DNA from 2 places in the Alteromonas sp. Cnat2-8 genome. Region 1 is predicted to be linked to the other one. Evidence: predicted binding sites of a transcription regulator. Region 1 holds the regulator's gene; the other holds the start of a gene.

Evidence for each region. Region 1 encodes FliA, which starts transcription of late flagellar genes. Its sites were predicted from a motif close to CTAAAGNTNNNNNNNNNNNNGCCGATA; they were not measured.
Region 2: a site for FliA is predicted at 1,572-1,598, ahead of MHN00_RS19805 (DUF5610 domain-containing protein). Genes of this name have one in related genera too.

What each region holds. Positions count from the first base shown of each region.
Region 1 is NZ_JAKREX010000001.1:179,311-182,732, forward strand. It holds gene MHN00_RS00790 (protein phosphatase CheZ) at 1-571, opposite strand, end outside; gene cheY (chemotaxis response regulator CheY) at 606-989, opposite strand; gene MHN00_RS00800 (RNA polymerase sigma factor FliA) at 1,026-1,757, opposite strand; gene MHN00_RS00805 (MinD/ParA family protein) at 1,754-2,620, opposite strand; gene flhF (flagellar biosynthesis protein FlhF) at 2,626-3,422, opposite strand, start outside.
Region 2 is NZ_JAKREX010000008.1:164,581-168,002, reverse strand. It holds gene MHN00_RS19810 (RNA-binding protein) at 1-149, shown strand, start outside; gene MHN00_RS19805 (DUF5610 domain-containing protein) at 229-1,542, opposite strand; gene trmA (tRNA (uridine(54)-C5)-methyltransferase TrmA) at 1,718-2,815, shown strand; gene fabR (HTH-type transcriptional repressor FabR) at 2,936-3,422, opposite strand, start outside.

The DNA.
Region 1 (3,422 bases):
AGCTGTCTTCCACTTCTTTAACCAAGTCGATAACGCGGCGAATAACCTGACCAGTTAAGTCTTGATAACCTTGAGCCATCAATACTTCTGTAAGTAACTGTGTAAGTTTAGCTGACTGTGCCGAACCTTCTTCCAACAATTCGTCTAAGTCTGCGCATAAAGCCTTGAATTCACCCAACTCTATTTGGCGATTCATCAGCTTCTTCCACTCAGGCATTACCTTTTCGATGCGCGCCGACAGCATTTCAGCTATAGGCATGCTCGCTTCAACGGCATCCATAGTAGTATTAGCAGCTTTTTCAGTTTCTTCAATTACGTAGGTTAGGCGGGATTGTGCATCGGGAATATCATCGGTCGCGAGATTTTTAATGCGGTCGTCTATTTGGAAATTATTCAGCGCGTCATGGAGCTGACGCGTCAGTTTCCCTACTTCAGCAAATAACTCAACGTTTTCTTTCATTGAGGCCGCTTCTAATAGGGCATTGGCTGAAGCGTTGTCACCCTCTTCAAGGTAGGTGACAAGCTGTTTTGCTTCTTCCAACGAAATTGGAACGTTTACATTCGTTGACATCCAGTAAACCTCATTTCTCTGGTGAGCGTCTGGATCAACCTAAACGTTCGAATATTTTATCTAATTTTTCTTTAAGTGTTGCTGCAGTGAACGGCTTAACAACGTAGCCGTTAACACCTGCTTGCGCGGCGGCAACAATTTGCTCTTTCTTCGCTTCAGCAGTAACCATAAGTACTGGTAGGTGCTTGAGCTTGTCATCGGCTCTAATCGCGCGAAGCAAGTCAATACCCTGCATTCCAGGCATGTTCCAATCGGTAACTACGAAATCGAAATCACCTTGCTGCAACATAGGCAATGCAGTACTTCCGTCATCCGCTTCCTGGATGTTGGAAAAACCCAAATCTTTAAGTAGGTTTTTGATGATACGTCTCATGGTAGAAAAATCATCGACCACGAGAATTTTCATGCTTTTGTCCAAAATAGCCTCCAGTGAGGGGTTAATTGTTATTAATTTCTATTCTTCGTCAGCTTGCCACGACTTCATTCGTGATTTGAGTTTTAACATGGCCTGACTGTGAATTTGACTGACTCTCGATTCACTTACATCAAGAACCTCACCAATTTCTCTTAGGTTCAGCTCTTCATCATAATACAGCGAAAGTACAATCGCTTCTCTTTCAGGTAATGTCGTAATTGCATGGGCAAGCGCTTTTTGGAAAGCGCCTTGCATCAAATCTTCCAGTGGTGCGTCGCTACCTCGATTTTGCTCTGTCGAAATAACATCTTCTGACACACCTAAATCTTCAATACCTACCAGCTTTCCGGCATTTACTTCATTAAGCATTTGGTGATAGTCCTGCAAGCTTACATTAAGCTTATCAGCAATATCAGAATCTCTAGCATCGCGGCCTGTTTCGCTTTCTACTTGCGAAATTGCTTCAGTGATCGCTCGACCATTTCGGTGGACTGAACGCGGTGTCCAATCCCCTTTGCGAATTTCATCTAGCATAGCACCGCGAATGCGAATACCGGCAAACGTTTCAAAGCTGGCTCCTTTTGAACCATCAAAGTTTCGCGCGGCTTCTAATAATCCAATCATGCCTGATTGAATTAAATCGTCTACAAGAACACTAGCCGGCAATCGCGCTATCAAGTGATGCGCTATACGCTTAACCAATGGCGCATGTCTTTCGACTAACTGCGCTTTATCGGTTTGTTGTTGATAAGCGGCTGCCTTGCTGTTCAACGCTGACTTCCTACGGCTTTTTCTGCAACTAATTGTTCAATGAAAAACTCTAAATGGCCACCTGGCTGCGCTGGAATAGGCCATGTTAAGGCTTTACTCGCCAACTGTGTTATTGCAACGGCTGCCGGTGAACCTGGGTAAGCATCGACAATGGCTGTTTGTTTACGCACTGCTTTACGAATGTTCTCGTCAAACGGTACTGTCGCCACTAATTCTAGTGCAACATCTAAAAAACGCCCTGTCACTTTGCTCAATTTACTAAATAGCTCTTGGCCTTCTCGCACGTCGCGCACCATATTAGCCACAACTTTGAAGCGGAAAACACCGTGCTCTCTATTCAGAATTTTTATCAATGCATACGCATCTGTCAATGAAGTAGGCTCGTCACACACAACGACCATGATGTCTTGTGAGGCTTTTGAAAAGCTCAACACCATGTCTGAAATACCTGCCGCTGTATCAACGATAAGCACGTCAATTTGCGAGCGCAGCTCACTAAAGGCACGAATTAGGCCAGCGTGTTGCGTTGGCGACAATTCTGCCATCGACTGCGTGCCTGATGTGGCAGGGGCAATCTTTATTCCGTGCGGACCGGTCACTAATACTTCATCAAGTGTACATTCGCCGGAAAGCACGTGGGATAAGTTTTTCTCAACACGCAAACCTAACATAACGTCTACGTTAGCAAGACCGAGGTCCGCATCGAGAACCATTACACGTTTACCTTGCTTCGCCATGGCGATAGCGGTGTTCAATGTAATGTTTGTTTTACCTACGCCACCTTTGCCACCGGTGACGGCGATTACTTTGATTAACCGTGATTGCTTCATTTTTCTTAAGCTACTCGCTTGGTCGTCAATCATACTGCTTATGCTGTTTTAATTGCGTTGTTACCACTAGTATGATTCAAACCGTACTTTTTATAAAGCTTTGCAGCAGCGGAAACCAAAGATTTCGCTTCTGCAATCTTAATGTCTTCAGGTACTTTTTGACCATCGGTGACATAACTAACCGGTAATTGGTATTCAACCGCTGCACTAAGCACCTCTCCTAAAGAGTAGCACTCATCTAACTTTGTGAAAATACAGCCACTTAGTTCAATATCATCATACGCTTGAATGATTCTCTGCAAAGCAGGATATTGCGTATTTGCTTGCGCTACCAAATATTTTTTAACATTTGGCATTTGTCCGTTATCAAACTGCTTAATTTGTTTAATTAATCGACTATCTCTTTGACTAAATCCAGCCGTATCAATCAATACTAGTCGCTTATGACGAAGTTGGAATAATAAATCCGCAAGTTCTTCACTAGTCTGCGCTTTTCTCACCGTGCAGCCAATAATCTTTCCGTATGTCGCTAGCTGCTCATAGGCGGCAATTCTATACGTATCGATGGTAATCATCGCAACCGACTCTGCACCGTATTTTTGCGCATAGCGGGCAGCAAGTTTCGCAACGGTAGTTGTTTTACCGGTACCTGTTGGTCCTACTAATGCAACAGCACCTTGTGCGCTAAGTATATCGTTTCCTGTCACATTTATGCGATTAGCCAATAGGTTAAGAAGATATACCCATGCATCTCGTTCGTTGTAATGTGACGGCGTATAGCTAATAAGCTGTTTCGCTAACGCGTTGCTTAACCCCATATCGGTTAAACGGGTGA
Region 2 (3,422 bases), on a different contig from region 1:
ATCGTAAAACTGGAAAAAGAAAAGGATACGGTTTTATCGAAGTTGTAACTGACGACTTAAACAGCGTAATCGATAAAACTAACGACTCAATCTTCCAGGAACGAACCCTAAAAGTTCGCCCTGCAAAGGACAAAGTCGAACACGCATAATTTTGTGAGTACGGTTTATAGGCTATAAAAAAGCCCGGTTAGCTTTCGCTACCGGGCTTTTATATTAGTAAATAGTTAGTTATTCACTTGTCTCAGCAGATTGAGGAAGTCCATTAAGTAACGTTTGATTAAAAGCGTGAAACCTATTTATAGCAGATACAAGATCTGGCACCTGCACGTCTTTGATCTCATTAATCAACCCACCTATTAAGGTATTATAGTCTTCGTTACTTTCTAACGTACTTTCGGCATTAGCAAAAGTATCCATCATCTTTTCTAGATATTGCGCTATAGGGCTAACCACATTTCCAAACTTCGAATTATCGCTTTTGTCTTCATTGTAATGTTGGATGTTCTCATACGTCTTTAGTACTTCGGTCTGTGTTGTTCTATTTAACTGTAACGCGTAGCCAACTAACTCTTTATCGTCAAAGCCTAAACTTAACGCTTCTTCAAATGCTTTGTCGATGTCACCACTGTAAAAGGTGTCGGCGAGATCCTGAACTTGACCAACCAAATCAGCTATCGACTCTAACTCATCTTCATCAAGCTCGCCTTTCAATGAAAAGCTAATACCGCTTCGCTCATAGTATTGGTACGAAGTTTGTTGTTGGTATGACGCTGAAAAATTGTTTTCGCCTTGCTCGCCACTACCGCCTGATTGCTCCTGAGATGCCTGCGCTTGGAAATTAAGTTGTTGAGACGCTTGGAACGAGCGAAGACTCTCAAAACTAAAACTCACTTCGTCGCCATCTTTAGTTCGAATCAGCAAGCTTCCGCTTTTCTCATCCGATGCAGCTACCGCGTTTAAGGACGAAAGCGTTACAGCGTTCGGCTGCTGGCGACCAAATATGTCAGTTTCCAGATCGTTTATTCCTGTATCGATGAGATCGCGGCTTTTTGTCATCCCTTGCTCAATCTCTTCATTCATAAAACCAGCGAGGTCTTTTTCAGCCATAGCGAATCCACGGCTTACGCCTTCTCTCGCTTGGCTAAATAAGCCATTAAGCTTTTCTTCGCTGGCACCACCGTTTGCCGCACCTCTAATGACGCCACCTACGAACTTAAGTACGTTTCTGGCAACTTTTTCAAAGTCGAACAAACTGTTCGACTTATCTTCAATGGTTTTCTCTTTGGCTTCTTGTGGCTTTTGGCCATCTATAACTAACGCTTGGTTAAGACTACTACTTACCACACGTAAGCCGATGCTAGTTTGGCTACTGGAAACAGATACTGATGCCGCTTGTTGTTTAGAAAACTCAGCCGCTTGCTGCAATCCGTCTTGCTGTAACTGCTTTTTCAACATTTCGTTCGGGTGAACTGATGCCTTTTGATCTGCTTTTTGATCGACCTTCTGGTCGCCCATAAAAGCCTTAATTTGACCCACGTTCATAATTTGATCCTCACTATCCTCAATCTTATTATCGGCAAAGAATCAGTATTGTTTAATTTTAATACAGCTTTTTTACTAGTTCGTTCCTAATAATAATGCAGAAGTAGATAGAGCTTGTTGCAGTTATTTTATAAGGGACTACAATTCGCGACCTCAATATTGAATGGAGAATTTTATGACCGCGACCGAACAACAACGCTATCAAGCTCAGTTGGACGAAAAAGTAGAACGTCTTACTGCGTTACTTTCTCCGTTCAATGCGCCTGACTTAACCGTATTTCCATCGCAACCAACGCACTACCGTATGCGCGCCGAATTTAGAGTATGGCATGAAGGCGATGATTTGTTTCACATCATGTTCAACCAGGAAACAAAAGAAAAGTACCGCGTAGATAGCTTTCCTCCTGCTTGTAAAGCAATAAACGATGCTATGGCGCTGTTGCTTGAAGAAGTAAGACCAAATGAAGTGCTAAGAAAGAAGCTTTTTCAAATCGATTATCTTTCTGCACTATCTGGCGAGCTTGTCATCAGCCTTTTATACCATCGTCAACTAGATGAGAAGTGGCAAGAGGCTGCAAAAGAATTAAAGGCGAAACTCGAGGCTCACTTTCCGATAGTAAACATCATCGGCCGTGCGAGAAAACAAAAGCTTATTATCGACAACGATTTTGTTATTGAGCGCTTACCCGTTAATGGCAAAGAATTCATATTTAAGCATATCGAAAATAGCTTCACTCAGCCCAATGCCGAAGTGAACTGTAGCATGATTGAATGGGCACTAGATTGCGTAAAGCCGCTCTCTGGCGATTTACTGGAGATGTATTGCGGTGCAGGTAACTTCTCACTGCCGCTAGCGCTTCACTTCGATAATGTTGTGGGGACCGAAATAGCCAAGCCCTCTGTACAAGCTGCGCAGTTTAATATTGAACAAAATCAGCTTAATAATGTGAAGATCGTAAGACTCGCCGCTGAAGAATTCACTCAGGCTATGAAAGGTGAACGTACGTTTAGTCGCTTAGAAGGCATTGATCTAAGTACATATAATTTCACAACTGTATTGGTCGATCCACCAAGAGCTGGGTTGGATGAAGACTCGCTTAGAATGATTCAGGATTACGATAATATCGTGTATATCTCGTGTAACCCTGAAACGTTGGCGCAAAATCTTGAGCTTTTAAGTGAAACTCACGACGTTGCTCAATCAGCACTATTCGATCAATTCCCGTTTACTCATCACATTGAGGCTGGCGTTTTACTTACACGCAAAAGCTAGTTTTGGTACAAATTGACAAGGCCTTTGGAGTCACAAAGGCCTATGAAGACGTATTAAAATAAGGTGGCTTTGATTAGAGCAAACGATGTGGACTTAAAAGGCCAATCGCCACTAATTCAATTATACGCTTTTTTGCGTTGCACCTACTTGAACGAAGCGAAGCTGTGCTTTCACTCTCTCACCAATTTCGCGGCGAAGCTTATCATCAGCTTCTAGTGCTTCAGCACCTGCACTGAATACGAGCCTAACCATAGCATCAGCTTGAAGCTGCGCGCATGCGTATTCTACGCCCTGCTGTTCAATAATGTAGTCGGTCAACTCGTCGATGAAGTGTTGAATCTCTCTAAATACTGCCAACCGATAAGCCGACGACGTACCAGTATGCTCGCGTAATAATAAACGAAATACGTTTGTATTTGCCGCAATAAATTCCATGAAGGTTTCAACAGAAGTATGTATTACGCCACCTCCAGAGGCTATACGCCGCCTTGCCTGACGCATAAGCTGCCGCAATGCTAAACCGGCTTCATCCACCAGCGTTAAACCTAATTCGTCCATATCTTTGAAGTGTCGATAAAAAGACGTAGGTGCTATACCTGCCTCTCGG